Regions from separate parts of the Geobacillus sp. LYN3 genome, predicted to be linked through region 3. Evidence: predicted binding sites of a transcription regulator. Region 3 holds the regulator's gene; each other region holds the start of a gene.
What was found. Region 3 encodes Rex, which represses fermentation and respiration genes when NADH is low (regulators of the CRP and FNR family bind a similar motif). Its sites were predicted from a motif close to TTGTGAAATATTTCACAA; they were not measured.
Positions count from the first base shown of each region.

Region 1: a site for Rex is predicted at 1,686-1,703, ahead of ric (iron-sulfur cluster repair di-iron protein). Genes of this name have one in related genera too.
Region 2: a site for Rex is predicted at 9,218-9,235, ahead of DCC82_RS09695 (DUF3147 family protein). Genes of this name have one in related genera too.
Region 4: a site for Rex is predicted at 1,753-1,770, ahead of DCC82_RS06050 (DUF2249 domain-containing protein). Genes of this name have one in related genera too.

Region 1 covers NZ_QCWL01000001.1:1,160,472-1,164,239, forward strand. The annotation lists gene moaA (GTP 3',8-cyclase MoaA) at 1-793, shown strand, start outside; gene ric (iron-sulfur cluster repair di-iron protein) at 844-1,554, opposite strand; gene DCC82_RS06075 (molybdopterin molybdotransferase MoeA) at 1,998-3,257, shown strand; gene mobB (molybdopterin-guanine dinucleotide biosynthesis protein B) at 3,254-3,763, shown strand; partial or broken gene DCC82_RS17990 (molybdenum cofactor biosynthesis protein MoaE) at 3,760-3,768, shown strand, end outside.
Region 2 covers NZ_QCWL01000001.1:1,856,285-1,871,873, forward strand. The annotation lists partial or broken gene DCC82_RS09655 (IS66 family transposase) at 1-160, opposite strand, end outside; partial or broken gene DCC82_RS09660 (DEAD/DEAH box helicase) at 247-1,466, opposite strand; gene DCC82_RS09665 (Gfo/Idh/MocA family protein) at 1,903-3,186, opposite strand; gene DCC82_RS09670 (nucleotidyltransferase family protein) at 3,567-4,610, shown strand; gene DCC82_RS09675 (glycosyltransferase family 4 protein) at 4,607-5,824, shown strand; gene DCC82_RS09680 (glycosyl transferase) at 5,805-6,941, shown strand; gene DCC82_RS09685 (phosphomannomutase/phosphoglucomutase) at 6,892-8,316, shown strand; gene DCC82_RS09695 (DUF3147 family protein) at 9,299-9,661, shown strand; gene DCC82_RS09700 (DUF3147 family protein) at 9,676-10,059, shown strand; gene DCC82_RS09705 (response regulator transcription factor) at 10,411-12,081, shown strand; gene DCC82_RS09710 (ATP-binding protein) at 12,362-12,763, shown strand; gene DCC82_RS09715 (STAS domain-containing protein) at 12,785-13,123, shown strand; gene DCC82_RS09720 (SpoIIE family protein phosphatase) at 13,120-14,649, shown strand; gene DCC82_RS09725 (RDD family protein) at 14,824-15,231, shown strand.
Region 3 covers NZ_QCWL01000001.1:700,317-707,771, reverse strand. The annotation lists partial or broken gene DCC82_RS03725 (cation:proton antiporter) at 1-345, shown strand, start outside; gene groL (chaperonin GroEL) at 606-2,225, opposite strand; gene groES (co-chaperone GroES) at 2,308-2,592, opposite strand; gene DCC82_RS03710 (CPBP family intramembrane glutamic endopeptidase) at 2,872-3,606, shown strand; gene DCC82_RS03705 (YdiK family protein) at 3,611-3,793, shown strand; gene tatC (twin-arginine translocase subunit TatC) at 3,808-4,554, opposite strand; gene DCC82_RS03695 (twin-arginine translocase TatA/TatE family subunit) at 4,575-4,730, opposite strand; gene DCC82_RS03690 (redox-sensing transcriptional repressor Rex) at 4,727-5,383, opposite strand; gene moaC (cyclic pyranopterin monophosphate synthase MoaC) at 5,373-5,894, opposite strand; gene DCC82_RS03680 (ABC-F family ATP-binding cassette domain-containing protein) at 6,019-7,455, shown strand, end outside.
Region 4 covers NZ_QCWL01000001.1:1,154,522-1,159,911, reverse strand. The annotation lists partial or broken gene DCC82_RS06060 (radical SAM protein) at 1-688, opposite strand, end outside; gene DCC82_RS06055 (molybdenum cofactor guanylyltransferase) at 761-1,348, opposite strand; gene DCC82_RS06050 (DUF2249 domain-containing protein) at 1,454-1,687, opposite strand; gene DCC82_RS06045 (nitric-oxide reductase large subunit) at 2,039-4,402, opposite strand; gene DCC82_RS06040 (Crp/Fnr family transcriptional regulator) at 4,637-5,329, shown strand.

The sequences.
Region 1 (3,768 bases), 460 kb from region 3:
GGGAGAACCGCTGTTAAGACGCGACTTAGACTTATTAGTAGAACGGCTGGCGCACATTTCCGGCATTCGCGATATCGCTCTTACTACGAATGGGATTCATTTAGTGAAATGGGCAAAACGTTTGAAAGAAGCGGGGCTCAAGCGCGTCAATGTCAGCCTGGACGCGTTAGATGACGAAGTATTTAAAAAGATGAACGGGGTTGGCGTCGGGGTTAAGCCGGTGTTAAAAGGGATTGAAGCAGCGCGGGAAGCGGGGCTTGGCGTCAAAGTGAACATGGTCGTCAAAAAGGGAATGAACGACTCGCAAATCATTCCGATGGCGAACTATTTTAAAGAACGAGGCATTACCCTCCGCTTTATTGAATATATGGACGTCGGCACGACAAACGGCTGGGATTTTTCCCATGTGGTAACGAAAAAAGAAATGTATGAACGCCTGCAGCAAATGCATCCGCTTGAGCCGGTGGAAAAAGCCTACTTCGGCGAGGTGGCAAGCCGCTACCGCTATGTTGGCACGAACGTGGAAGTCGGCTTTATCGCTTCGGTGACCGAATCGTTTTGCCAAAGCTGCACCCGGGCGCGCATTTCCGCCGGTGGCACGCTATATACGTGCTTGTTTGCTGCAAGCGGCGTTTCGTTAAAAGAAAAACTGCGTTCCGGGGCCGATAAAGAAGAAATAAAGAAAATGATTGCATCGACATGGAACATGCGGACAGACCGCTACTCGGATGAACGGACGGAGCAAACAGCAAAAACGCGGAAAAAAATTGAAATGTCTTATATTGGCGGATAAACAAACCGGACTCGCTCGTTATCGTGAGCAGTCCGGTTGTGGTTTATTTATTAGGATGTTTCTGTTTCATGAAGAATGCGCGGAAATAAAATGTTATTTTCCAAATGAATATGTTCCAATAAATTTTCCTCAAGAGCTTCTAATCGATTGTAGACAAGCCGGTACGTCCGGCATGCATCTTCTGGCGGGGTGAAGTCATTTGTAATCTCACGAATCGTTTTGATGATATCGCCAGCAACATCATGTTCATTGATAAGTTCGCGAATTGCTTGTTTCATCGTTTCTCTGTTTTCTGGAGTCGGAGTTTCTTCAAATTGTAAAATAAGCGGGAAAGCATGAGTTTCTTCTTTGATCGTATGCTGCTCGAGTTCTGTTTTCAGCTCGTTAAACAACTTATGAATTTGTGCTAGATGCGGGTGATGCGCCCCATGAACGCGAAGCACTTTTGTTACGTAAGGGCTAAGATTAGGCAATTCTTCCGCCAGGTAACGGTGATGTTTTTGGATAATATGGTCGATCAGTTCACTATAAGAAGCTTCCGACCAATTTTTTTCATCTTTTTCAAGTGATTGTGCATAAAGAGTATTTAATTGTTCTAGTATCGCTTTGCCATCTAAGTTTCGTTCTTGTATCGCTTCTTTTAACGGACGCTGTCCACCGCAGCAAAAATCAATTTTGTATGCTTTGAAAATATCGCTTGCTTTTGGAAACTGTGCTACGATATCACCGATGATCGATTGTTCTGTAAACCGTTTTTCCATGATCGGTAACCTCCATTTATAAATTGTTACAACTTAAGCATATTTCCTTTCCTTTTTCTATGTCGTGATGTACATCACACATATGAATAGATTTTGAACAAATGATGTCGAATGACGAATGGAGTGAAAAAATGTGATTAACATCACAACTAGCTTTTGTTCGTTTTCGTACAATAGGAAACAAGAAGGAATGGAAGAGGAGATATGCAATGTTTCCGTTACTACAACATCGGCAGTTTGAAATAGAAAAAACGTATAAAAGAATTAGAACAACAGCTCATCGAAACAATGAAGCAGCATGAAGTCGTAAACAGCCAACATAGTGTGTTGGGAGAATTAGTTGAAAAAATGAAGAAAAAGGTTGATAATGTCAATAACATTGGAACAAAGAATGCATGAATTACAAAAATGGCAATCAATATGGCGGGAAGAGGGATAAAATCATGGTGGAAAAACGAACTCCTATTCCGGTAACAGAGGCAATTCAAAAAGTAATGAAGTATGCGGGAACAGGAGAAGCAGAAACGGTTCCATTAGAAGAGGCATACGGACGGTATTTGGCGGAAGAATTGCGTGCTGATCATGACGTTCCGCCGTTTGATCGTTCTCCTTATGACGGCTTTGCGATACGTGCTGTTGACTCCGCTGCGGCAAAGCTTGACAATCCGGTAGAATTTGAAGTGATTGAAACGATTGGAGCGGGACAAGTAGCGGCGAAAACTGTTCAGCCATTTCAAGCGGTGCGCATTATGACAGGAGCGCAAATTCCAGATGGATGCGATGCGGTTGTCATGCTGGAATTAGCGAAACAATATGAGCGCGATGGAAAAACATATATGTCGATCAAACGCCCCTTTCAACCGGGAGATAACATTTCGTTCCAAGGAGAAGACGCGAAAAAAGGAGATGTGCTCGTCCCAAAAGGAACGTTTATCAATCCAGGTGTGCAAGCATTGTTAGCAACATTCGGGTATGCTCGGGTGAAAGTCGCGAGAAAACCGCGAATTGGCATTTTCGCGACAGGCAGCGAGCTTTTGGACGTATCTGAGCCGCTCGTTCCCGGAAAAATTCGCAACAGCAACGCCTATATGATTCAGGCGCAAGTAGTACGCAGCGGCGCGGAGCCAGTTTATTTTGGAAAATTAGCCGATGATGTGGATACATGTTTTACAGCAATACAAAAGGCGCTGCCACAAGTTGATTTTCTCATCACAACGGGCGGCGTTTCGGTTGGGGATTACGATTATTTGCCGGCCATTTATGAACGCCTTGGGGCAGAAGTGTTATTTAATAAAGTCGCGATGCGTCCGGGAAGCGTGACGACGGTTGCGCAGCTCAATGGAAAACTGTTGTTTGGTCTATCTGGCAACCCTTCGGCATGTTACGTTGGATATGAGTTGTTTGTACGTCCGGCCGTACGGACGCGTCTATTTTCGCCAAAACCGTATTTACGGAAAGCGACGGCAACGTTGATGGCAGACTTTCCTAAACCGAATCCGTTTACCCGGTTTGTTAGAAGTTATGTGGCGGTCGAAGATGGCCGGTTAACCGTGTCGCCTGTTGGGACAGATAAATCGAATATAGTCACATCGCTGGCAAAAGCAAATGCGCTGATGGTGCTGCCTGGAGGGACGCGAGGATTTGCAAAAGGGGATACCGTCGATGTATGGCTGCTAGAAGATGAGGAAGGAAGTGACATATGAACGTTTGGCAAGTGGTTGGCTATAAAAATAGCGGCAAAACGACGCTTATTGAAAAATGGATAAAAATCGCGGCAGCCGAAGGATATCGTGTCGGAACAGTGAAACATCACGGACACGGCGGTTATCCTGAAAGAAACGATTCCTATACGGATTCAAAGCGCCACGAGCAGGCGGGAGCAGTTGCCGTTTCAGTGGAAGGCGGCGGTTTGCTCGAGCTTCACGCATGGCAGCCCGTGTGGTCGCTCGGGCAAATTTTATCATTATATGAACTTTTGCCGCTTGATTTCGTGCTTGTCGAAGGCTACAAACATGAATCATATAAAAAGGTTGTGATGCTGCGAAACGAGGACGATTGGGATTCGCTGTCACAGTTGTCTAATATTATTGCCGTTATTACGTGGGAATCTTCTTCGCGGCTATCTTTCATTCCATATCCTTTATTTTTCATCAATGATGAGGAAAGTTATTTACATTGGTTAATGAATGAGGTGAGAAAAAACGAATGAAGGAA
Region 2 (15,589 bases), 1.2 Mb from region 3:
GAACGCGATACTTGAGTTGTTCATTTTCTTTGCGTAGTTGTTTGTTTTCTGTAAAAATCTGGTCGATAACTTGTTGTTGATGGGCAATTAGCTGTTTTTGTTGTTGGACTTTGCCGATGAAGCTCTCAACTGTAAATACAGCTTGTTGTACCGTCAACATGCGATTCACCTCCTTGTCTATCAATATTCACATCATAGACAGGAAATACAAAAAATATTCAGCTCACTTGATCATGTGGCTGAATAGTTACACTTTGGAATATCGATTCCCTCGTTAAAAATATTGACAGTAAAAATCAACTCTAAAGGGTGGTTTTCATCTTCTAGCTGTTTAATGACTTTTTCTCGATAATCGATGCTGTGCTCACCGGTCAAGTAGGTTGTATGATACCCACGTTTGTTAAATTCCTCACTCATATATTTCGCGTGTTCAATGTTTGTGCAAAATCCTAGCCCGATCATCCGGTCACCGTGGTAGCCGTAGGTCTTAATCATTTCGATAATAAAATCTGTCCGTTCATTGGTTTTTAATGCTTTTACAAGAGCATCTTCATCAAAGAAGCCGTTTTTAAGAGGGATTTTACTGTAGTCAACGGTATGGTCTGATACACCGAAATAGTGAAACGGTGCTAGTAAATTGGCCTCTAGTGCTTCTCTCAAGCGAATTTCGTAGACAATGTTATGGTCACAAAGCGCTAAAACATCTCGTCCATCCATTCGTTCCGGCGTAGCGGTCAAGCCTAGTAAAAACTTCGGTTGAAAATAGTCGATCACTTTTCGATACGTCGGTGCTTCGGCATGATGAAATTCATCGATAATTATATAGTCAAATTCGTCTCGCTTAAATCGTTTTAAAATCTCGTCTTTATGCAGGGATTGGACCGTGCTGAACAGATAAGGTTTATCAAATTCTTTGACCGTTCCAGTAATTTTTCCGAAAATTTCTTTCTTCGGGATCACTTGCTGAAATGTCTTAATCGCATTATCTAAAAGCTCTTCCCGATTTCAAGCTCTAATAGCGGCCGGATGATGAGCTGTAATCCCGACATACGAATAAAACTGACCATAAAATCAACAGAGTCGGCCGTCAACATTTCATATTTAAGAGTTTTAAAAAAGTTTTTCATTGAGTGTTTGTCATTATGCAACAAGTTCAATCTTGATAAAAACAAATCTTTAATAACAGGTAATTCCCTGTTGGAATAGTTATATGTAATCATCGAAAGCGGTAAAGAAAGTTTTTGTTGATGATCGGATGCTAAATTGGAAATGTGTTCTGTCAGCTGGATAATCTCATCAAAACGATTTTCGTCGGCAAGGCGCTTAAATTTATCTCCAAGCTGCTTTGCTGCATGAAGAATAAGGACTTCTATATATTCTTTTGGAGAAAGACGTTGAATGATATTTGATTCGGGATATGTTTTATTTGCGAGATATAGTTCTTCAAAGAAACCTTTCTTTTCCAAGTTGCTCACCTGAAAATTTATTTTTTTTTCTATTATTTTAGCAAATTAAGTTTGTTAATGTTATTATTTGTTATCTATTTTCTATTAAGATGGATGAAGGGATCTTTTCTTTCGATTTGTGCCTGTCTTAGTTTTCTGTATTGTATTGGCGAAAGGGAGGCGACGTGGATGCCGGATAAATTAGCGGGCAGTTGTTATTTTTGGAAGAATGGTTACTCTTAATCCCTGTTGTGCATCATTGGTCAAATATGATATTCGGCTCAGTGGCATAGGTGAGAAAGGTTCACGACGATAGGGTAGTTTTGATTTCCAACGACAGAACTATAAAAATTTGAAACCGTCAACCAGGCGTTTCCCTGGTTGGCGGTTTTTTTTTCGTACGCCCAACAGATGGAATTATTTAATGATGTCCAGAAAGGAGATGGTTGGGTGCGAATCAAGGTGAAAGCGGTCTCGTCTGATTGGATGAAAAGTCCCGACTCAAGCCTTCCTGCCAAGCTTCCGAAACCGTGCAAGCTTCGGCGAGGGCTAGGTCGGATGCGGCGTCGTCAGGCGTTACCAGTCCGCTCCAGTTCGGGTCTTGGATCATCCGGCAAAAGTCTAGGAAGCGGGCTTGGACCATCGCCTCATACCATCCTTGTCGATCAACTAATGATAACGTCCGCCGATACGGTAGGCGGGAAACAGAAGAAGAGGATGTACGATCGGACGACGGGAACCGCGATGCGGCCCATGTCCGTACCTGTTCGCCAGCGTTTGCCGCAGGTTGCGTAGGTATGGTGTCGAGAAGAGCGTCGATTAGTTCTGCCTGTTCTGCTGTGAGCACGCCCTCGACGTACAGACGTTGAGGAATCCAGCCTTCAAGCACAATCCGCCCTTGGGCACAGTGGACTTCCCATTGTGTCGATTCGGGAGCGTCCGCCTCCATTGTGAATCCGTGGTAGTACTGAACCGGTACGTACTCGTTCGGAGATTCGGCGCCTGCCTCTTTTGTCGGCAATTGCGCTTTCTGTACATGGCCCTGACGTGTGCAGCTGCGGTGAATCACACTCGCCCACACGCGCGACTGCTCGCCGTTTGCTTCGGTTGCGGCAAAACCGCGCGCATCCACAGGTTCGCCAAACCAGTGGCGACCGACTTCGAAGAAGTGAACCCCATGTTCGATGAAGATGCCTCCACTCAATTCGCGGTTCCAGAACCAATGCCCAGATGTGACGCGGTGTGCGGCGTTGTGGAGACTGGCGTGGTGCGCACGACCCAATAGATGGTGACGGAGCATCCATTCGACCGCTTCCACCAACGGGTTGTAGCGCAAGACCAGATTGACGGCGAACGCTCGCCGTTGTTTCGCTGCGAGCTGGGCATTGCTTTTCAGCGCCGCTGAAGTCAGCGCCCCTGGTTTTTCCAGCAACAGATGCTTTCCTTTCGTCAACGCAAGTTCGCCGAGCGGTGCGTGGAGGTGAGGCGGTGTTGTCAGGATCACCACGTCGATGTCCGGATCGTGGATAAGTTCGGACGCTTCCCGATATTCGCGCGGGGGAGCGGCATCGGATCGATGGTGGCGATAGGCGTCCAGCACGCGCTGGCGCTTTTCGTCAGTACGGCCAGCAACGGCTGTCAACTGAAATTCCGGCAACGGAGCGAGAGCGCCGGCCAAGAACTCAGCAAAAGCGCCTGCGCCGGCAATTCCTACGCGATATGGTGGGAGCGGATAAGGCATGGCATCTTTACCTCCTTCATCTCGTATGAATCCTTATTATCTTATATTATGTCAACAATTGTATTATACCGAAAAGACAGCTTTTGGCGCTCCTGTTTTGCGTCCTTCTTAGCACAGAGGGACGCAAAGTCCCAAATCCTCAGGCTTTCTCTTTAGCAGCATGGAGATCGCTGAGCAAACTCAATGTGGTCCAACCAAAAGTACGAGCGTTTTACTTGCCATCACAGGGGATATTATGTATACTAATTATTAGCAACCGGTGATATTGAGTGCTAACAATCAACCTCTCATCTTTCATTTTTTCATTCATCCATCTGTTTCGGTCTTCATAGTAATTTAGTAAACCCTATGAATTTCGAAACTAATGGAGGGATGGCAAAATGAAAGCATTGCTGCTAGCTGGAGGTTTGGGCACACGTCTACGTCCACTAACTGAAAACCTACCGAAACCAATGGCACCCATTGCAAATCGCCCATGGTTGGAACACCTCATCACTCATCTGCGTGAACAAGGCGTCGATCAGTTTGTCATAGCCGCTCACCACTGCTCAGATGTGATTCGTCGTTACTTCGGCGACGGACGGCGCTGGGGAGTGAAGATTGAGTATGCTCTCGAACCGTTTCCGATGGGGACGGCAGGAGCCATCAAAAACGCGGAGCGACTACTCGATGAGCGGTTCTTGGTTTTCAACGCCGACATCGTCCACTTGCCACAGTTGATTCCTCTTCTTGAGTTTCACCGCCAGCACGGTGGAATTGCCACCATTGCACTGACAGAAGTAGATGATCCTTCTTCATACGGAGTAGTTGAACAGGATGATACCGGACGGATCTTGCGTTTTATTGAGAAACCGCGCCCTGAAGAGGCACCGTCAAATCGAATCAACGCCGGCTTGTACATCCTCGAACCGGAGGTTATGCGTTATATTCCGGCGCAACGCGAGGTCTCGATTGAACGCGAAACGTTCCCGCGTTTGATTCAGGAAAACGCTGGAGTCTACGGTATGGTAAGCAGTGGCTACTGGCGCGACATGGGAACTCCGGCACGTTATCGCCAAGTTCATTGGGATGCGCTCGACCGACGTTTTCCTCTTTCCATGCAAGGGCGTCAGGTTCAGCCAGGTGTTTGGACAGGGGAAGGCGTCGAATTAGGTTCCGGCGTCCTCTTGGTGCCACCAGTATTAATTGGAAATAATGTGAAAGTAGGCGACCAAGCGGTGATTGGTCCATACGCGGTGATTGGTGATAACTGCTACATCGGTGCTCGCGTGCATTGTTCGAACTCCATCCTTTGGGATCGTTCAGTCGTACGCGATGGTAGCCGTCTCAGCAACAGCATTTTCGGGTATCGGACCGTGGCGCCTGCCGGCGAGGAGTTCGAGAATTCTATTATCAACCAACCTCAAGAGGTGATGCAGGCATGAAGCGGATCGCATACGTCAGCACATATCCACCGCGTCGTTGCGGCATTGCCACGTTCACCGAGCATCTTCTTGAGAGCGTGAGCGCCGCCGGCAAACGACGAGATGTCGATCCGGTGATTGTGCTCTATAACGAAAGCGATGACGATTCAGTGTACCGGAACAATCCGAAGTTTTGGCCGCTGGCAGCACAGGACCGAGCGGCTTACACGCGAATGGCGGAACGGGTTAATCTTAGCGATGTCTCAGTAGTGGTCTTGCAGCACGAGTTCGGTATTTTCGGAGGCGAAGCGGGTGAATACATACTGGACTTCGTCCGAGCCCTGAAAAAGCCGCTTGTCACGACGTTTCATACCATCTTTGCTGATCCTCAACCGCCTTATCGCCGTATTCAGCAAGAAATTGCCGATGCGAGCGACGCTATCGTGGTTATGAATCGTCAGGCGATTTCGTACCTGACACGAGCGTTTAACTTGCCGGAGAGTAAAATCTTCTACATTCCGCACGGTTCACCAAAGCCGCTCAGTGAGGAACGGGATCGCCTTCGCCGCCGCTTGGGCTTCGAAGGACGCAAGGTTATGTTCACTTTTGGATTGCTCAATCGCGGCAAGGGCATCGAGTCAGTGATCTCCGCCTTGCCGGGAGTCGTTCGCGAAGTGCCGGAGACGCTATATGTCATCGCCGGACAGACACACCCTGAAGTGAAAAAACGCGAAGGAGAAGCGTACCGCGAGGAGCTTCAGGAGATGATCCGTCGCCTCGGACTGGAGGAGAACGTACGAATGATCGACCGCTATTTTAGCGAGGAGGAACTCATCGCCTATTTGACGGCGTGTGATCTTTACGTCACTCCGTATCCGGGGATGCAGCAAATTACCAGCGGCACCTTGGCCTATGCGGTTGGCGTGGGCCGTCCGGTTCTCTCGACGCCATATGAACATGCCCGCGACCTGTTGCGCGGATGCGAGGAACTGTTGCTGCCGTACGGCGACACTGAAGCCTGGGAGCGGCAGTTGCGGCGGCTGTTGGCCGATGATGCGGCTTTGCGGCAGTGGGAAGAGCGGATTCGGAAGATTGGTGAAACGACGCACTGGCCTCGTGTAGGCGAGCAACACCTGCAACTGTTTGCAAAGCTCTGCAGTGAAACGGACGGTGATGAAAAAGCCAAAGAGCGATTGGAAGGAGAGGTGAATCCCGTTGCCTCTGTCAGTCGTTAAGTTCGATCATTTAGAACGCATGACTGACGACACGGGGCTGCTTGAGCATAGCTTGGGGCGCATTCCGCGCCGACGCGAGGGATACTCAACCGATGACAATGCGCGTGCCATCTGGGTGTGCATGGAGTGGCTTGATTTATTTGGAGACGATGAGTCCAAGGAGCAAAACAGGCTATATCGGCTGTTGGATCGATACTTGGCCTTCTTGCTCTGGGCGCAGAGGGAGGACGGCTGGTTCCAGAATAACTTTCATTTTGACCGGACGCCGGAATCAGAATCACGCTCAGACGACTGCCTAGGCCGATCACTCTGGGCTGCGGCAGTGGCGTACGTAAATCTCGATGATGAGGCCCGGAGATGTGTGGCCGCCGAGATCCTGGGCCGGGCGCTTTCGGCCAGCCGCGGGTTGCGGTTTTTGCGCGGTCAGGCATGGGCTCTTGCGACTTGTTGCCTGCTATTGTCTAAGCGGAGAGACGGTTTGGATTTGCCTTCTGGTGTGACCGAGGCTGATCTCATCAATCTGGCGGACGTATTTGAGCGGAGTTTGCTCGACGCTTACCACATGAACAGAACGGATGACTGGCGTTGGTATGAGCCGCAAATCACCTACGCCAATGGGCTGTTGCCGTGGGCGTTGTTTGTGGCCTATCGGTATCGCGGCCGCGTTGAGACGCTGCAGGTAGCTAAAGAAAGCCTCGACTTCCTGCTGGATAAGATGAGCGGCCAGGGAGGCGTCATCCGTCCTATCGGCAATCGCGGTTGGTGCAGCCGCAACGGACGCGCTGACTGGGATCAGCAACCCGTTGATGTGATGAAACTGGCCTTGGCCGCCCGCGAGGCCTATCGGGTATTGGGAGACGACACGTACCGAGAAGTCGTTCGTCGCTGCCGCGATTGGTTTTATGGCGATAACGACCTTGGTGTTCCCCTCGCCGATCTGAGCGATGGGAGCTGCTGTGACGGCCTAAATTCGGATGGGCCGAATCCGAATCGAGGGGCTGAGTCGACACTTTCCTATTTATTGACGGAAGCTATGGCAAATTCCTTGCAATTGGAGGTGGCTTTCAATGAGTCTTTCGATGGAACAACGATCCGTTCTACCGAAGCACGTGTTTAAAGAGTACGATATTCGCGGACGCGCAGGAGAGGAGCTCGACGAGAATTTTGCCTATTTGTTAGGATTGGCGTTTGCGGAAATGGTACGGCAAGCCGGTGAGGAGAAAGTGGTGGTTGGCCACGACAACCGCATCTCTTCACCTGCATTACACCGTGCGCTGATTGCGGGGCTTAGCCAGGCGTCGTGTCGGGTGATTGACATCGGTCAGGTGACGACCCCGATGTTCTACTACAGCCTCGAGTACACTAATGTGCCGTGCGGCATGATCATCACCGCAAGCCACAATCCAGGCGACGAAAACGGTTTTAAGATTGCAATGAATAAGACTACCATTTATGGCGAGCGCATTCAGGAATTGCGGCGGACGATGGAGCGGATTCTCCACTCACAAGGGATCAGCCGCATCGACACGTGGAAGGAAGGATATGTGGAGACGCTTGACATCGAACCGGCCTATCTGAAAATGCTGCAAGACAAGATCCAGCTGGGATCGCGCAAGCTCAAGGTAGTGGTCGATTGCGGCAACGGGACCCCTTCGGCGATTGCGCCGAAAGCCTTGGAGGCATGGGGCTGCGAGGTCATACCTTTGTATTGCGAATCCGATCCGACATTCCCTAATCACCATCCAGATCCGGTGGTACCGGAGAATCTGAAGGATTTAATTGACGTGGTGCGACGGGAAAAGGCGGATCTCGGTGTGGCATTCGATGGCGACGGTGACCGATTGGGAGTCGTCGACGAGGCAGGAAACATCCTCTGGGGCGACCAATTGATGATTTTATTCTGGCGTGAGATTCTCCGTCGCTATCCAGGGGCCGAAGCGCCGGTTGAGGTCAAGTGTTCGCAGGCGTTGGTCGAGGAAATCGAACGGCTTGGCGGCAAACCGTTCTTCCATCGCACTGGCCATTCACATATTAAGGCGACACTGCGCAGCCGGCCAGAGATTCCGTTTGCAGGAGAAATGTCCGGACATCTGTTCTTCAATGACGAGTTCTACGGCTATGATGACGCCTTGTACGCGGCGGGGCGGTTGTTGCGTATACTCTCCAATGATGACCGCAAGCTGTCGCAGCTATTTGCCGACGTCCCACGGTATCATGCCACTCCGGAGACGCGCGTGCCTTGTCCGGAAGAGCAGAAGGCGGAAGCCATCGCCGCGGTCAAACAGCGGTTTGCAAGCAGTCATAAGGTCGTAGACGTGGACGGCGCCCGCATCCAGTTCAAAGACGGTTGGGGATTGGTGCGTCCGTCGAATACGCAGCCTATCCTTGTTCTGCGCGCCGAAGCCAAGTCGCCGGAGACATTGGCCGATATCAAACAGCAGCTGGCTGACGTACTCAGCAAGCCGCCGCTTAACTTGACTATTCCATGGTGATGTGGAGCACGATTGAAATCGGATCACCGATTATCGGCGCTGTCCCGAACAGCGTAGACTGTTCGGGACGGTGCCGTTTTCCTTTTTTGCAGTTATGTCGTGTCACTTATTGACCATAAAAAGTGACTGTTCCGGCACGAGGAACCACAAATGCGAAGTCAGGAATGTTTATGGCGGCGGTGCCTAGATTTAGTGTTCCTGCACTAAGGTCAACAGTTGGCGCAGAACTTCCGAATCCAAGGATAGATCCAGTACTAACTACTACACCTAAAACATCAGTTGTAGACAGTGCAACAGGAGTTAGTCCAGATGCATACGGAATAATAGCACCAGCCCCTGGAGGTCCTGGAGGTCCTGGAGGTCCTGGAGGTCCCGGAGGTCCCGGAGGTCCTTGCGTTGCAGGTCCATTCACTGTCACTACTTGCCCATTAATACAACCACATCTTATCTTTGGCTTATGGTGATCTTTACATTTTTCTTCCCAATCTTTTGACATATGTTTCACCTCTTTTAATTAAGATTCGATATTAATATATGAGCAGGATAATAAGTTTGATTAGACAAGTTGTAGGTTAAGTGTTTGTATTTCCAAAATTAGGCTATTGAATATTCGGAGATGAGATAGCCAAAAGGAGGCATTCCCTCTTTCTCTTGTAGATTTTTTCAGTTCAGAATGTTCATTGATGTTCCAGCTAGCCATGCTGTTTTTGAATGTTTGCATTTACGTTGTTCATATGATGATTAAATCGATTTACTATAAAAATATTTGCCGCCATGGTTGGGAGTAAGAAAAAATAAGTTTTATTCAAACATTTGTCACAAATTTGGAAGTGTAAGCGTTACAAGAAAAAAATTAAATAAAAGTTCACAAGCGTTTGTTCTATCGTCGTTTACAATATATACGTGAAAATAATCACAAATAAATATATAAAAATAATATTTACCTCACTAGATTGGTCACCAAAGAAAGGATGAATCTATCTTGGAGTCATTATCAATTAGTGGAATAGTTATTCGATTTTTATTAGGGGGAGGCGCGGTCGTCGCTTCTACCATTATCTCGAGAAAATTAGGGCCGAAAATAGGAGGAATTTTTGCTGCCTTTCCCGCTGTATTTTTAGCAGCATTACTGACACTTCGGCTCGATGCAAAGGGCAGTGAATTAGTGGAAAAGTCGATTGTTCTATCTCAAGGAGCCGTTGTTGGGATGTTCATCAATATTATGTGTGCAATAGGGGCCGTTTACTTTTGTACTAAGCAAGGTTGGAAACGTGGGCTTACACAATCAATAGCTGGGTGGTTTCTCGTTTCCATCCTTTTTGCTGTCATTTCAGGATATTTTTAATTAAAGGTGATTGTATGGATAGACGTGATTTATTTTTCCGTTTTTTATTCGGCGGATCAGCCGTTGTGTTAAGTTATGTAACGGCAAAACTATTACCATGGAAAGTTATCGGGGGAATTTTTGCCGCATTTCCAGCCGTTATGGTTGTTGCTGTGATGATGGTTGGCATGAAGAAAGGTTCTAAAGAAGCAGCGAAAACTGCGCAAGGGTCTGTTTATGGGATGATTGGTGGTTTCATTTGTGTGTTAACGGTTTTATTTTCTCTACAATTTACACAAAATTGGTGGGGAAGTTTTATCTTTGGGTTGATTACATGGTTTGCAAGTTCATTATTCCTTGTATACATGCGGGATCATAAAAAAGAAAATAGAGCATCAAATATCAAATTGGAACATTGATAAAGAGGTGGCAGACCGAAAAACAATGGAGCCATGAGTAACGAATACAGAAGCCTGGCATGATACGAACGTGCCGGGCCTTTTATATGTTATGAAAGATTGAATTAATAGAATCGTAAACAATAGATGGAAAATGGTAGAGGTTGTTTGCCTGTTAACTGATGGTTTTGATCAATCGGCATTTCAAGACTAAAAAATTATTAACAGATCGACTTATGATATTGAACATATGAAAATAGGACTATATAGTTGAATTATCTATCCTTATTTTCCTAAACTTGACTTCGCTTTACTTATACGTAAATAATAGATAAGGATGACAATATTACAAGTAAGTGAGTTGAGGAGGAATTGAATATTAAAGATTTTTTGCAGCATGTTCAAGATGCATATGCAGCACTCACGGAGTTAAGCATTATTATGCTTGATTTACAGCATCAACCTGTTACAAAAGTCTCAAATATAACGGAATTAGCGGAGCTTGTACTTTTTTCTCCAGATAAGCCGTTTCCTCCTTCATGTTTTCCGAATGACTATACCGAATGGCAACGTCCGATGGTTGTTCAGACAGGGTATTGGGGAGTAAAGGCAATTGTCGCACCTGTACTAGTGGAACAAAAAGTCGAGTATTGGATTTGGGCAGGTGCGTTTATTGAAGAAGAGACAAAACCGATGATCAAGGAGCAGTGTTTTCGTTTCCCTGACTCACAAATATGGCTTCAAGCCATTGAACAAACAAAAGAGCAAACGATATCGGCGGTGGAAAAAAAGTTAAATGATATTGAAAAAATGGCAACAATATGTGGCGAGTTTATTAGCAATAATAGACAAAAACAACATTACGAACAGTACTTCTATTTATTAGATACGGCAGTGGATCGTGCGCAACAGTTTTCTTTGCATATGGACGATTTTTTACATATGTTTCAAAAGATAGACTCTGATATAGATTTTTCATTGTATATAAAACGGCAAAATCGCGAATGGGTTGTTGCACACGCTGTGGGAGAAAAGGCAGAACAGCTTTGGAATCAGCAGATAAAGACCGCTTTTCCTCCACTATCAAACTCCCTATTTCATTCGCACAATGTTGTTTGTGTTGAAAATGCCGCGCTTGACCCACGTTTTGCTTTTTTCGTGAAAAATGGAATAAAACCGAGTACTGTTGTGATATATCCGATTTTGCACAACGATGAAGTAGAAGGCTGGATTGTGATCGGCAGTCAAACAAAACGTTCATTACCGAAAGAGGCAGTCCAAATCGGCGCTATTCTCATGAAATATTGGCAATTACATTCCAAATATGAATTAGCTTACATAAAAATGGATCGACATTTCATGAGATTATCGATGTTAATAGAAATTGGCCGGGCAATGAATGTTGTAAAAGATACCGATGAAATTATACGGATGATGACAGATTTTGTTGCGGAACTGGCGTACGGTGATTTCGCATTTACAGTGTTAGCCGATCATAAAAGGAAAGTAAAGGTTCATTGTGGCGCCATTTCAGAACAACAAGTAACAGAATATTATGAAGATGTTTGCCAACGCTACTTTTCTACTGAAAAAAGACTGCTAGAAAATATACCGAAGCTGCGTGAAACAAAGTTTGGGACTGTAATGGAAATTTCATTTTCGGTTCATGAACATGTGCACGGCGTGATGGCTGTTCATTTGAAAGATATCGAGGCTGCAAAAGAAGCGGAAGTATATGTTGCGGCATTAATAGGGATCGGCACAATGGTCATGAAGCAAAATACTTATCAGACGTCAAAGCAAGAATTGAATATCGATATGCTATCGGAACGCTTAACGACCCGGGAGATGGATGTGTTAAACTTATTAGTCCAAGGATGCAGCAACCGCGAAATTGCGGATCGATTATTTATTAGCATTCATACGGTGAAAAACCATATTACAAATATTTTTCAAAAAATAGGGGTAAACGACCGTTCTCAGCTAATTGCTCTTGTATATCAGTTAAACAATCGTAAAGTTATCAATGAGGAACATCATTAGACAAAATTATGGATCGATGATGTTCCTTTTTTATTTTCTGCTTGTTTAACATGGAAATGTTTTGGTATATAGGAAATAGGAAGCAAAATAAATTTGTATTATAATCATTAATAGTATATAAGAACTAGGTATTTAGTTATAATAAACATATAGAAGCGAACATAGTGCGATGTTGCTGTGTTGTTATAAAGATGCTCATCCCCTATGAATAGAAAGTGTTATCGTACTTACAAAAGTACTATTTAGCACACATATTATAGAAGAAATAGGGGGAATATTGATGGAAAGTATAAGTATAAGGAGAAATATCACAGTAATGGAAGATTCTGATATTATGAAAGCGATGGATATAACCGAGCAAATCGCAAGTGAAATGGGATTTTTGCCACGTGATTGTCTCTTTCTTCGATTAGCAACGGAGGAAGCGTGTACGAACGCGTATGAATATTGTCAAAAAACAAACCAGCTGCCTTTTGAAGTATTTTGGAAATGTGGAAAAGAGAATTTGATTATTGGTGTAAAGCAACATGGAAAGAAATTTGACATTACAAGAAAGGATGAGGTCAACAAAGGCTTACGTGGTAGGGGGTTGCAGCTTATCACTCATATTGTAGACGATGTTTATATTGAACAAAAAGGGAATAACGTATTGTTTTATATGTGTAAATATAAAGCTCATTGACGACTGTTGGAGGAACGGAATATGGGTGCACAGCATGAACTAATTGATGTTTTCGTATGGAATGAAGATATTACTTTGAACAATACCGAACAATTTCGAAAAGCGATGGCTAAGTTTATTCAAAATCCAGCTGAGTATCTCATATTAAATATGGAACAAGTGAAATATATTAATAGCGCTGGTCTTGGCATTATTGCCAATAGTGTCATGACGGCAAGAAAGCAGCAAAAAGAGCTGGTGATCGCAGGGGTTCGAGATTCGCTTCAAGAAATTTTCCATATTGTTAAGTTTGCTTCGTTTATTAAACTTTTCGATACGGAAAAAGATGCGATTAATTTTTTTATGGAGAATGGGATATGATTCATAAGCATTTGCAAAAAATCAGGAAAGACAAAAATGTTTCGTTAAAAGAATTATTGGAACTTCTTGACGAATGGAACACACTCTATAATAAAGCGGACCAAGTTTATTGGCTAGCTAACTTAGCGGAAAGGCGGGTTATTTTTGTTTCTCCGGCTTGCGAGAAGATTTACGGAATACAGCCTGAAGCCTTTTATCAAGATGTAGAGCTATGGAAAAAAGTTATTCACCCGGAAGATCGAGAAAAGGTAGAGAAAAAGCAATCTGCTCTTTGGAAGGGAAGCTGTCTTGAACATGAATATCGCATTATTCATCAACAGGATGGGACGGTTCGCTGGGTTTTGGATCAAACGTTTCCCGCATTTGATGAAAATGGAAAGCTAGTAATGTTAAGTGGAGTGATTACGGATATTACGGAGATAAAAAAAATGAATGAAAAGCTTTTACTAGCGGAAAAAGTGTGCGAACATGTACAGCAGGGCATATTGATCACAGATGAAAATGGAGTTATTCAATTTATTAATCCCGCTTTTACAGAAATTACAGGGTACGGGTCAGAAGCAATCGGTTTGTCATTAGACTTTTTGTATTCTGGTTACTACAATGAACATTTTTATCAAACCATTAAGAAAACTGTCGCTGAAAAAGGACAGTGGAGAGGGAGTCTGCGTGGGCGCCGGAAAAATGGGGAAGTGTATGCTCAACAGACGATGATTACAGCGATTCATGATAAAGAAGGGCATCTGATTTTTTATCTTTTTCTATTTTCAGATATGATCAAAAACGAAAAGACCGCAACAAGCTTAAAAGATGATTTAAAATTAGCGCAGGAAGTGCAAAAACGTGTATTGAGCAAGCCGCTTAAAACGGAAGCGATTGATATATATGGTATGTACGTCCCTTCAGGAGAATTAGGGGGAGATATGTATGCATGGTATCGGATTGATAGCGACCGATACGGAATCTTTTTGATGGATGTGATGGGGAACGGAGTAGCTGCTTCACTCATTTGTATGTCCGTTCGTTCATTATTAAATGGGGTTATTCGAAAATGCATTTATCCGCAAGAAGTATTTCATGAGTTAAATAAACATATGCAGTTGTTGTACCATGAAGATGGGCCAATGAATACGTATTATTTTACTGCCGTTTATGCGATGGTAAACACAAAAGAAAAGTTCATTGAATATGCTTCGGCAGGTCATCCTCCTGGCTTTTTATTTCATCCAAACGGTTTAGTCGAGGAGCTGGACCAAGGATGTGCCCCGATCGGGTTGTTATCGTATCTCCATGTGGAAACGGGAAAACTAAATTACGCTCCAGGAGCAACGTTAGTGCTGTACTCGGATGGAGTAGTCGAAGGGGCCCATGGTTCTGTTAGAACCAATATCGAAATGTTCCGGGAAAAACTAAAACCATATATTCATTTAGACAACAAAAATATGATAGTACATATAAATAAAATGTTTAAGGAAGAGTATCCGTTTCTCGATGATATTTCTGTCGTTGTGGCGAAATTGCATTAAATTGAACTGTTTTTCAAAGTTCGATAATGAAAAAATAATGTCATGCATTGTCAATAAAGAGATAAACCGGTATGATAAATAATAATCGGTATGATAAATAATAATCTTCCATGAATCGGATGCAATGGTGATGAATACATTGTAGTGACGAAGGGAAAGAAAGGGGATTGTATCATGGTGAGGAATCCAGCGGGATTTTGGAAACGGTTAGCGGCTGGTTTATTAGACGGTCTTATTGTCGGTTTGCCGCTAGTGTTTATTGGCTACCTTATTACGGGAAGCTGGGAGGAGAATTGGTTCACTACGGCAGCAAACCTCGTTTACGCTTTAGTTGTGCCGGCGGTTTGGTCTGGATATACTGTAGGGAAAAAGTTGTTAGGCATCCGCATTGCGAAAGTAAATGGCGGAAAAGTCGGAATCGGCACGATGTTTTTACGGTCCTTTGTCGGCGGGCTTGTTTATGCTGTGACGCTGGGCATTGCGCTAATTATTAGCGCCATTATGGTGGCGGCGCGCGAAGATAAACGTTCGATTCATGATTTTATTGCCGGAACGTATGTGACGACAGAGAAACCAGCATAATTGGATATTGATCATAAAGAACGGGTGTCTAAGAAGGAGATGCCCGTTTTTTTATGGTGAATTACAAGTACAATCGGAGAAAGCCCATGCAGGGTGTAGCCCGTCTTTAGACATGGGATGAACCGATTGCTTTGACGTAGTCAAAGATGGTATACTACTCTTATAGAGAAGAAAAATCCAACGTCTTGAATCGGGCGCACAGGGCGATAAGCACCAGTGAGGTGTTTGCCCATGAAAGTCTTGTGGAATTAGAGTCAGTATCCATGCGAAGGTATGGAAGAAGCTCTATAGTACACAAGAACCCCGTGGCTTTAGCCATCGGGAGGTTCAGAGGAACGCTTGTTTGTATATTCATACT
Region 3 (7,455 bases):
TTATCATTAGGGGCCGTTATCGTCACTCTAATAGCAAATATCGTCGCAGGGATGATCGCTGGGAGAAGGGCTGGATTGTCCTACAAAGCCTCTACAAACATTGGTTTGACGATCACTGCGCGTGGGGAATTTTCCATTATTGTTGCGAATCTGGGGATTACAGCGGGGTTAAACCCTATATTAACTCCTTTTACCGCACTTTACGTTCTCATGCTCGCGATATTGGGGCCGCTCTTTGCCAAAGAAAGTAAAAGTATATATAAACTACTCAATAAAGTATTTAAATGGGATAAGAAGGTAATAAAAGAGAAGCAGAAGGAACGACTGGAAACTGCGGAAAAATAATAGCATCTGCAACGCCTTCTTTACCATTCGCTTACTTCAGATCCATCTCTTATTTGCTTCCCCCCCGAGTGGACGCTCAGTTACCGGACAAGCGGCAACTCAGGGACGTATTCATGCAACCGATCGGTCTAAAAGATGTTTACATTCCAAAAGAAGACCTCTCTATGCAAATACTGTAGACTCCGTTTCTTCTCTTCCCTCTATCCAAAAAGAAAAGGAACACCGGGGTCACTCCCAGTGTTCCTTGTTTTTTATAGGGATTACATCATTCCGCCCATGTCAGGCATGCCTGGGTTGCCGCCTTTGTTTTCTTCTGGTTTGTCAGCGACAACTGCTTCTGTTGTTAAGAACATAGCGGCAACAGAAGCTGCGTTTTGAAGTGCGGAACGAGTTACTTTCGTTGGGTCTACGATACCAGCTTCAATCATGTCTACCCATTCACCAGTAGCCGCGTTGAAGCCGATGCCAGGTTTTTCTGTTTTTAAGCGTTCAACAATGACAGAGCCTTCCAAACCAGCGTTTTGCGCGATTTGGCGAACTGGCTCTTCAATTGCGCGAAGAACGATTTTCACACCAGTTGCTTCATCGCCTTCTGCTTCAATCGCAGCAACTTTATTGTATACGTTCATTAATGCTGTACCACCGCCGGCTACGATACCTTCTTCCACAGCGGCACGAGTAGAGTTGAGCGCGTCTTCGATGCGTAATTTGCGTTCTTTCAATTCTGTTTCTGTAGCTGCACCAACTTTGATTACCGCTACGCCGCCAGCTAATTTTGCTAGACGTTCTTGCAATTTTTCACGATCGAATTCAGAAGTTGTTTCTTCTAATTGCGCACGAATTTGGTTGATGCGAGCTTTAATGCGTTCAGAGTCGCCAGCGCCATCTACAATTGTTGTATTTTCTTTTGTTACAACAACTTTTGAAGCGCGGCCAAGTGATGCGATTGTTGTAGATTTTAAGTCACGTCCTAGTTCTTCGGAGATAACTTCACCGCCAGTTAAGATTGCGATGTCTTCAAGCATTGCTTTACGACGATCACCGAAGCCAGGAGCTTTAACTGCTACGGCAGTGAATGTACCGCGAAGTTTGTTCACTACTAATGTCGCAAGTGCTTCGCCTTCGACATCTTCTGCGATGATTAATAATGGTTTGCCTTGTTGAACTACTTGTTCTAAGATAGGCAAGATGTCTTGGATGTTAGAGATTTTTTTGTCTGTGATTAAGATATATGGATTTTCAAGCACTGCTTCCATTTTTTCTGTATCTGTGATCATGTATGGAGATACATAACCACGGTCAAATTGCATACCTTCCACAACATCTAATTCTGTTGTGAAGCCTTTTGATTCTTCTAATGTGATAACACCGTCGTTACCAACGCGTTCCATTGCTTCTGCGATTAATTGGCCAACTTCTTCGTCAGCTGCAGAGATAGCCGCAACTTGAGCAATCGATTCTTTTCCTTTGATTGGTTTGGAGATTGCTTTTAATTCTTCTACTGCCACAGCGACCGCTTTTTCAATACCTTTACGGATGCCCATTGGGTTAGCGCCAGCTGTAACGTTTTTCAATCCTTCGCGGATCATTGCTTGCGCTAAAACTGTTGCCGTTGTTGTACCGTCCCCAGCAACATCGTTTGTTTTGCTTGCAACTTCAGCAACAAGCTTCGCACCCATGTTTTCAAATGGATCTTCTAATTCGATTTCTTTCGCGATCGTTACACCGTCATTCGTAATTAATGGAGAACCGAATTTTTTCTCTAATACAACGTTACGGCCTTTTGGACCTAACGTTACTTTTACCGCATCAGCTAATTTGTCCACACCACGTAACATCGCACGACGAGCTTCTTCGCTGAATTTAATTTCTTTTGCCATACCCCGTTACCTCCTTATGAAATAGAATCGTTAAGTATTTTGTTAAGTATTATTTTTGCATATCTATGTTATCAACGCTATATTAACCAATAACAGCTAAAATATCGCTTTCACGTAAAATTAAGTATTCTTTGCCATCATATTTTACTTCTGTACCAGCATATTTCGAGAAGATAATACGATCGCCAACTTCTACTTCTGGAGCTACACGTTCACCGCTGTCAAGCACGCGACCTTTACCAACAGCAACAACTCTGCCTTCTTGTGGCTTTTCTTTCGCAGTGTCTGGCAATACGATGCCGCTTGCAGTTTTTTCTTCTGTTTCAATCACTTCAATGACAACGCGATCACCTAATGGCTTTAACACGGAAAACAACCTCCTTGATAATAATTTTTGCCGTTCTTATTAGCACTCGTCTTAACTGAGTGCTAACACACTTATAATATTAATGAACTTCTCTTTTTTTTGCAAGTGGGAAACACCAAAAAATAATATGTTTTTTCTCGTTTCCTGCCCTTTTTAATTATTTCACATTTCCACAAACCTAAACAACAATCCATTCTTTTTTTGTCATTTTTTATAGAAGATGTGCTACAATACGGGAAGTATCACTATATTATTTTATCGGCAAAGGGGTAAGTTTCATTGAAACGACGCTACTGGTATGTCATTATTACGTATGTCATCATGCTGCTATCAGGTATTGCAGGGGTCCCATTGTTGCATTTTCTCGGTGTTGGAAAACACGCAAAAAATGACTTTGTGGCAACAGAGATCGCCTCTGGCTATTGGGCGGTGATCAGCTTTTCCATCGCCTTTCTCATCATTCTCTTTTTCTTGCGTGAAGATATAAAACAGCGGCACACCCGTTATAGCGTTCCGTTATCTACGGCATGGATGTGGGCCATTGGCGGCGTCTTTTTAGCCTTGTTTGCCCAAAGCATTGCCGCCAATATTGAATGGCGCTTGCTCGGCATCGAGCCCGGTTCAGAAAATACCAAACGAATTGTCGAGATGATTCGAGTCACCCCATTATTGATGGTCGTTACTTCTATCATCGGACCGATTTTAGAAGAAATTATTTTTCGCAAAATTATTTTCGGAACACTATATCAAAAATATAATTTCTTCATTTCCGCACTAGTTAGTTCTCTTTTATTTGCGGTTGTCCATATGGAATTGGAACACTTGCTGCTGTATGCGACAATGGGATTTACCTTCGCGTTTCTTTACGCGAAAACAAAGCGTATTTTCGTTCCGATTTTTGCCCACGTCACTATGAATACGTTCGTCGTATTAATACAAACGATATTTGCAGATGAGATAGAAAAAATGATGCGGCAAACAGAACAGATACAACTCATTATTGGAGGCTTTTAGTACGATGAAAAGGTCACCATTACAATTCGCTTTTTTCTATTTCCTTATGGGCATCTTATTCACTTACTTGTCGATTCAAAGTGCGGATGAAACCATTTGGAATTTTTTCACGATCGTTCTTGCGATAATAGCTACGCTTGATTTTGGAACTGCGATACGTCTGTTAGTACTTTACTTTAAAAAATGAACCTCCCGCCGCATTCACGGGAGGTTTTCTTGTTCCGTCTGCGCCAATAGCGCTTTGCGATAAGCTATTTTCGAAATCCAAATGCTCACTTCATATAAAATCGAAAGCGGAATCATAACAATGACTTGTGACAGCACATCTGGCGGCGTAATGACCGCCGCTAAAATCAATAATGCTAAATAAGCATATTTGCGCACCTTTATTAATAGCATCGGTGTAATCAAGCCAAGCCTTGTTAAAAACATCACAACTACCGGCAGCTGAAATACAATTCCAAATGGCAAGATCAGATGAAGCAAAAATTCAAAGTATTCATTAATCCCTATCACCTGATGAATACCGAGACGGGACGCTAAATTTTGCATAAAACGAACGACGAAAGGAAATAAGATGAAATACGCAAAACTAATGCCAGCTAAAAAGAGAAAGATCGAAATCGGAATGTAGCTTAATGTGATTCTTCGTTCCTTTTCATACAGCCCGGGACTGACAAACGCCCAAATTTGATAAAGCAGAACTGGTGCGGTAAGAATAAACGCAATCACAAACGCAAATTGAAAATAAATTTTTATTGGGTCTGTTAAACGAAAGGCGTTCATCGTTAGTTCTTTCGCTTCGTCTGTTCGTTGCAAATATAAAATGACGGGCTCCACGAAAAAGAAACTAGCAATAAGGGCAATGACAAAAAACACAAGAACAATAATAAGTCGCTTTCGTAATTCTCCCAGGTGTTCATACACCGACATTTCTTTATCGTCCATACTTCAATCATCCTAACAAATCATAATTGGTCTGGCTTTTTTTCATCCTCGTCTGTTAATCCTTTAGTGGCATCCTTAAATTCCCGCAGCGATTGACCGAGCGATTTGCCCAGCTCCGGAAGTTTTTTCGTTCCAAACAATAATAAAATAACAAGCACAATTAACAAATATTTCACTTTTTATTCTCTCCTTTATCGGCCGGATAATTTTTTAAGAAATAGACTAATGATTGCAATTCAACCGCTAAATCAATATGATGGACACGAATATGTTTCGGTACGTTCAATCGAGCGGGTGTAAAGTTTAAAATTCCTTTAATCCCTTTTTGAACGAGACGGTCCGTAATCCATTGAGCGGCAGGAGCCGGTACGGTCAAAATCGCAACAGGAATTCCTTCGTGAAGGCGATTTTCCAATTCATCCAAATGATATACTGGCACACCGCCAACTTCTTTTCCTACTTTCTTTTGATCGACATCAAATGCCATCACAATTTTTGTATTATTATTTTTTGTAAAATTATAATTTAAAAACGCTGTCCCTAAGTTCCCGACTCCAAATAACGCCACTTCGGTAATTTCATCTTGATCAAGCGTCTTGCGAAAAAAAGATAATAAATAATTGACATTATATCCGTATCCTTTTTTGCCAAGCGCACCGAAATAGGAAAAATCACGACGAATGGTCGCGGGATCAACTTTTACTGCCTCACTTAATTCCGCAGAAGAAACTCGTTGTTTTCCTGAAGCATGTAAATTTTTCAAAAAGCGGTAATATAGTGGCAAACGTTTTGCAGTTGCTTGCGGAATTTTTGGTTGTTCATTGTTCATTCGCAAATCCCCCAACACTACTGTTTTCTCGTTGATAATGGCCTGATTTCCCACCTGATTTTTCCACTAAATAGGTTGGGCCAATCACCATCCCTTTGTCTAGCGCCTTACACATATCATACACGGTCAGTGCACAAACAGAAGCAGCCGTCAGCGCTTCCATCTCCACACCTGTACTTCCTTTTGTTTTTACCGTTACGGTGATCAGCAATTGGTAAAGCGCTTTTTCTTCCTCGACATGCCATGCAAATTGGATGTCGACACCTTTTAACATAAGAGGGTGGCACATTGGAATTAAATCAGACGTTTTTTTTGCGGCCATAATGCCGGCTACTTGCGCAACAGCAAGCACATCCCCTTTTTCAATCATGCGATTTGTCATTTTCTCGTAAATTTCTTTATTTACGGTCACGCTCGTTTGTGCTACCGCTACTCGAATGGTATCCTCTTTTTCCGTAATATCGACCATTTTTGCACGGCCTTGTTCATTAAAATGCGTAAATGATGACACGCATATCTCCTCCATTTATAAACTATACACTATTTTTGGGCATCTGTCTTTTATCGTTTTGTTTTATTGCGATAAGAAAACAAATTACGCTACACTATTATTGTTAAACGAGAGGTGAACAACAATGATTATTTTGCAAGTCAATCAACTGACAAAATATTTCGGTGCTGACCTTATTTTATCGAATATAAAATTAGAAATACAATCCAAAGATAGGATTGCGCTCGTCGGAAGAAACGGAGCAGGAAAATCGACACTGTTAAAAATTATTGCTGGTGAGATGTCTTACGATAGTGGAGAAATCATCAAACCAAAAGAAGTATCGATCGGATATCTTGCTCAAGATAGCGGTCTACACTCCTCTTTATCCATTTGGGAAGAAATGATGACAGTATTTGCTCCTCTAAAAACAATAGAAAAACAATTGCGCCAGATGGAGCTGCAAATGGGAGACCCTGATCTAATCGCCGATTCTTCCCGCTATGAAAAATTATTGAAAGATTATGATGCATTGCAAGAACGCTATAAAGAACAAGGCGGTTATCAATACGAAGCGGATATTCGTTCGATTTTACACGGCTTACAATTTGCGAAATATGACTATATGACGACTCCCGTTCAATCGTTAAGCGGCGGACAACGAACTCGTCTGGCGCTTGGAAAACTGCTTTTAATGAAGCCTGATTTGCTTATTTTGGACGAACCGACAAACCATTTAGACCTTGAAACATTAACATGGCTCGAACAATACTTGCAAACATATCCTGGCGCTATTCTTATCGTATCCCACGACCGCTACTTTCTTGATAAAGTTGTCACCCAAGTATATGAGCTGTCACGGACAACATTGAAACGATACACAGGAAATTATAGCCGTTACTTAGAACAAAAAGCAGCCGAATATGAACGAGAACGAAAACTGTATGAAAAACAACAAGAAGAAATCGCAAAACTCCAAGACTTTATTCAACGCAATATTGCCCGTGCCTCCACAACAAGACGTGCACAAAGCCGGCGGAAACAGTTGGAAAAAATGAAGATAATAGAAAAACCAGTAGGAGATGAAAAATCTGCTTCCTTTTCTTTTGACATCGAGCGACAAAGCGGAAATGACGTATCAATCGCTGAAGATGTCGCAGTCGGATATGATGAGAACAAGCCGCTCATTCGCAACATTCGTTTCCGCATCACGCGCGGTGAAAGCATCGCCTTGGTCGGACCAAACGGAATCGGAAAGTCAACGTTGTTAAAAGCGATTGTAAACAAACTTCCGCTGCAATCAGGACATTTCCGTTACGGTTCGAACGTGCAAATCGGCTATTACGACCAAAACCAGGCCGATTTGTCCTCGAATAAGCGCGTGCTCGATGAACTTTGGGATGAATACCCTGACAAAACGGAAAAAGAAATCCGCACCGTGCTCGGAAGTTTCTTATTCTCTGGAGACGATGTATTAAAACCTGTATCGGCCTTAAGCGGCGGTGAAAAAGCGAGACTGGCGCTTGCCAAACTAATGATGCAAAAAGCCAATTTCCTTATTTTAGACGAACCGACAAACCAT
Region 4 (5,390 bases), 450 kb from region 3:
GGCGATAATGCTGTCCAGCTGTCGTTTTTATGTCAAACGGGACGCGCTTGCTCGTTTCGTATAGCCAGCGAAACACTTTTTCATGTTCCACCGGCGAAATCATGTCAGACTCTTTTCCGCGTCCTGTCGGCACAAGGAAAAAGACGCTCCAAAGCACACATTTTAGTTTTTCAACCAACTCTGCCATTTCATCGAGCACATGGACGTTATATCGGGAGATGACGGTATTAATTTGCACCGGAATATCGAGTTCATGTAAATATTCAATCGCTTTTATGGTCAAATCAAACGAACCGGATGTCCCACGAAAACGATCATGAATTTCCGCGTTTGGCCCATCTAAACTAAACGCCCAACGAGAAAGGCCAACTTCCTTCGCTTTCCGAATCGCTTCCTTTGTCACGTTCGGCGTCGCACTTGGCGTCATTGAAACATGAAGTCCTTTGTCAATCGCATATTTGGCAAGATCATATACATCTGGGCGCATGAGCGGGTCCCCGCCAGTAAACACGAGAAGCGGCTGATCCATCTCATATATATCATCAATTAACTTTTTCCCTTCTTCGAATGTCAATTCGCGCGGATCGCGGTGATATTGCGCTTCCGCTCGGCAATGAACACATTTTAACTGACATGCCCTTGTTAGTTCCCAAATCACAATAAACGGATTTTCGTTAAAGTCCCTCACTACTATCCCCCTCCTTGTTCTCATTGTACTGCATTGGAGAGGACACTAATGTGATAAATATCACAAAGTGACTTATGTCACAATATCGTCAAACTCATTCGGCGTGTTTACATTGCGAAAGACGATCTCATCTTCCCAAAAATCTTGCTCGTTCACATAGTGGACATGGCAATGGCGAAAAAGCGATTTCATCCTATTATCTTGTGCCTGTAGAAGTTTTTCGATCTGCTTGCATGTTCGCCGATGATATATGCCAACTAATGGCTGAATTCGGCCGAAATGCGCACAGATAATCGCATCAAACTTCTCGTTCGCATATTTAGCAAGTTTTGCCGCTGCTTCTGGACGCATATACGGCATATCGCACGGAAGCACAAATATCCATTCCGCTTCGCATTCTTTCATGACCGTATAAATTCCGGCAAGCGGCCCTTGGCCACGATACCGTTCATCGTCCATAATCACTTTTTCCGCCGTCTTTTGTCGAAAACAGTCTATTAGCGAAGGATGGCTAACAATATAAATATCCTCTACTACTGTGCGTAACGTTTCCACAGCAATTTCAAAAAAATATTTTCCGTTAAATTTGGCAAACGCTTTCGGGCTGCCAAAACGCCGCGACTGCCCGCCGGCAAGAACCACTCCTGCCATTTTGTTCATTCATTTTTCCCCTTTCACCAAAATCTTTGTTTTACTGTACCATGGAAGCAACAAAAAAAAAAAGATTCCCGTCATTCTTTCGGGAATCTTTTTTAGCATTCATGTTTATTTTTTGCCGATTGCGACTCGCCAAATTTCTGGTCCCTCTTCCAAGTACTCCCAAGTAAATTGGTCTGGACGTTCCATCATAAACTGATAATGCAACGGACGCGGATCATGATCGTTTGTTAATTCCATCACTTCACCTGGTTTTAAGCTATCGAATAAGCGAAAGATCGCAGGGTGTCTTTCTCTCGGCTCATAGTCAGGTGCATGAATTTTTGCGGCAAATTGATTCATACTTATTGCCTCCTTTATAGTATAATTAATTATGTATACATCATAATCATTTCTGTCGTTTGTCGTAGTGACGAATATCACAATTGATGGATGAAAATTCTCAATGCCTGTGAAAGGAGAAATGATGATTGGAAGAGCTTGTTGGCTTTTGTTCGCAGTGCGGCAAACCGATACATTGTTTTCATGGTTTCTTAAACGGCGTCATTTGCGACGAAAAAGAAACATTATACTGTTTTCAATGTCACGAGAAAAAAGAAAAAATGCAGAAAACCTAACAATAAACAAGATAGAAAGCGCTATCATAGAAAGATAAAAAGAATCACAGCTATTTGTGCTGTGATTCTTTTTTGTTTATTCTTCTTTTGTCAGATCGACAACCGGGAGCGCTTCTCCCTCGCCGTGTGTCGGTTTACGCAAATGGAATAGCGCTTTTACGCTGAACCCCATAATCACGATGACACCAATTAAGAAAATCGTATCTGGAACAGCACGGATCGTAAGCAAGGTTTGTACAAGATCCTGTTGTAAAAACGCTGGAGAGCGCGACGCCCAATAGCCATGTTCAAACGCTTCTTTCATTTGCAGAATGCCGACTGGCAACAACGTCACTGCAATCATCCCTGCAAGCCCGATATTGAGCATCCAACAGGCAAATTTTAGCCATTTATCGTTCCATGCTTCCGGCTTGACAATATTGCGCAGCGAATACAGCAACACTGCGATGCCAAACATGCCGTAAACCCCCATCATTGCTCCATGGCCGTGAGCTGGCGTTAAAAATTGTCCGTGTTCGAAGTAGCTGACTGCCGGCAAGTTGATTAAAAACCCAAGCACGCCAGCTCCAACTAAATTCCAAATCGCAGTAGAAATCAAGAACCAGAATGTCGATTTATAAGGGAAGTTAACTCCGCCGTCGCGCATCATTTTATATTGTTCATATGCTTCTAAAATAAGCAATGTAAGCGGAATGACTTCGAGCGCCGAGAAAACGGCGCCAAGCGCAATCCATATTTCCGCCGAACCGTTGTAATAATAGTGGTGACCAATTCCGATGACCCCGCTGCCAAGCAAAATCGTAAATTGGAAATATAATGCTCTTACTGTAGATTTTTTTGTAACAAGTCTCAATTGCACTAACAAAAAGCCGATCACAACAACCGCAAACACTTCGAAAATTCCTTCTACCCACAAATGGATAATCCACCAGCGCCAGAAATCTGCCATTGTAAAGTTCGTGTCTGGTTTCATAAAGAACGCAAAGATGTAAAAGAACGGCACTGCAATCGCCGAGTAGAACAATAAGTGAATCAATCCGCCTTTATCGCTCTCCCGCTTTAATCCGCTCTTAATACCGCGAAAGACGATAAACAGCCAAATGAGCATGCCCACTACCAGGATGATTTGCCAAATGCGGCCAAGCTCAATGTACTCCCATCCTTGATGGCCAAGCAAGAACCAGCTGTTCCCTAAATATCCGTTCACACCGAGCCATTGACCGATCATGCTGCCGCCGACAAGAACAACGAGCGCCCAGAACAAAATATCAACGAGAAGCCCTTGTTTTTTCGGTTCATGTCCGCCGACAAGCGGTGCGATAAAAATCCCCATACCTAACCATGATGTTGCAATCCAAAAAATTGCTAGTTGCAAATGGTAGCCTTTCACAATGTTAAACGGCAATAAATCGTGAATCCATTTGATGCCGAAAAAGCTGTCTGGTTCTACATAATAATGGGCAAGCAACGCGCCAAACATCGTTTGAACGAAAAACAGCACAGCGACAATCGCAAAGTATTTTCCTGATTTCACTTGCGAAGGGGTTAATGGCTGCTTGCGCAAATCGATAACTGGAAACTGTCCTTCTTTATATGCTTCTTGCATGCTCAATTGATAACGATAGAAGAAGTACAAAATAATCGCAACAAATAAAATTAAGATGGTCACACTTGCACCGCTCCACCACATGGCGGAAAACGTCATTGTATTTCCTGCATCTTCGTAATAAGGCCAGTTGTTGGTGTACGTAATATTGTCACCGATACGCGGAGTGCTTGATAACCAAGCTGTCCAGAAGAAGAAATCGGCAATTTGCTGAATTTGATCGCTGTCCGCAACCCAAGCGCGATTTGTTTTTGGCATATCCGATTCTTTAATCAACCCTTTTTGCAAGCCCCAACCATCACCGTTTGTAAATACATCGCGGTAATAGTCACGAACTTTTTGAAGCCCATATACTTGTGCATCTGTTAACACAAGCACATCGGTAACTGGGTTGTAGCGATTTTTCCGTATTTCTTTAATGACTTTATCTCGAATGATTGTTTTTTCATCTTTGGATAATTGCGAGAACGATTTACCATATAGTTCTTTTGCTTTATACTCTTGCATTCCTTCCGTGTAAATCTTCAATGCCTCTGCTGTATAATCCGGCCCCATGTAAGAACCATGTCCAAGCACTGTACCGTAATCCATTAATCCGTATTTCTGGAACACGGACTGCCCACCGATAATTGTTTCTTTCGTCATTAATACGTCGCCGCTTTCGCTTCGGACCTCTTTCGGTCTTGGCGCCATTTCTTTAAAAATCCAGTATCCGCCGACAAGCAGGACGGTAAAGCTGATTAAAATCGTAAAAATTAATATTGATTTAAGGAAACTATTTTGTTTCCGCCGTTCGGGACGTAAAGACGGACGGACTGATGGGTTCACTTCCATCTATCCTCAACCTCCTAATCTTTGATTCGTCCCCATTGTAACGCTGCAAAAATAAAAAATATGTGAGTCATGACAAACGCATACTATGATTTATGTCACAGCTCGCATATGAAGAAACTCATAAAATGGTAGTATAGAAATAACAGAAAGCTTGTGGTTCCTTTATTCTTGTCAAAGGGAACTCCACTTGGCGAAAGCCACATTTTTGTGAAATTTATGTAAGGAGATGGAATAATGACAAATGATTGGCTGAAAGAGAGACTAAAAAATGTTCCGCTTTTTCGCGAGTTATCCGATCATGAACTGGAGTCGCTCGTATCGATTTCCCATGTACGCGTTTATAAACCGCGGACGTTTGTATTTATGCAAGGAGACCCGCTCGAGCGTGTCTATTTCATTCATTCCGGGACGGTAAAAATTTATAAAACCGATATGAGCGGGAAAGAACAAATCATCTCGATTTTGCAGACAGGCGAAATGTTTCCGCATACCGGTTTTTTCTTAAAAGGTTCGTACCCTGCGCACGCGGAAGTCATCGACGAAGCGACGTTAATTGCGATCCCAATCGCTGACTTCGAACAAACGTTAATTTGCTATCCAGAGGTATGCATTAAATTATTTCGCGTCATGGGCGAAAAAATCGTTGACTTGCAAAAACGTTTAGAAGAACAAATTCTTCATAACACATATGAACAAATTATTATGCTTCTGTTGCGCTTAACAAAAACAAATGCGGTACCGCAAGGGAAATTTTACCGTTTGACTGCTCATGTGACGAATCGAGAGCTTGCCAACATGATCGGCACCTCACGGGAAACGGTAAGCCGAACGCTTAGCCAATTAAAGCGAAAAGGATTGATTGATATTAATGAAGATGGATTTTACCTTATTGATAAAGAAGGATTGGAAAAAGAAATCTTTTTCTAATGGATGTGATAAAAATCACAACGCTTGAAAATGAAAATTACTATCATAAAAAACAAAGGAG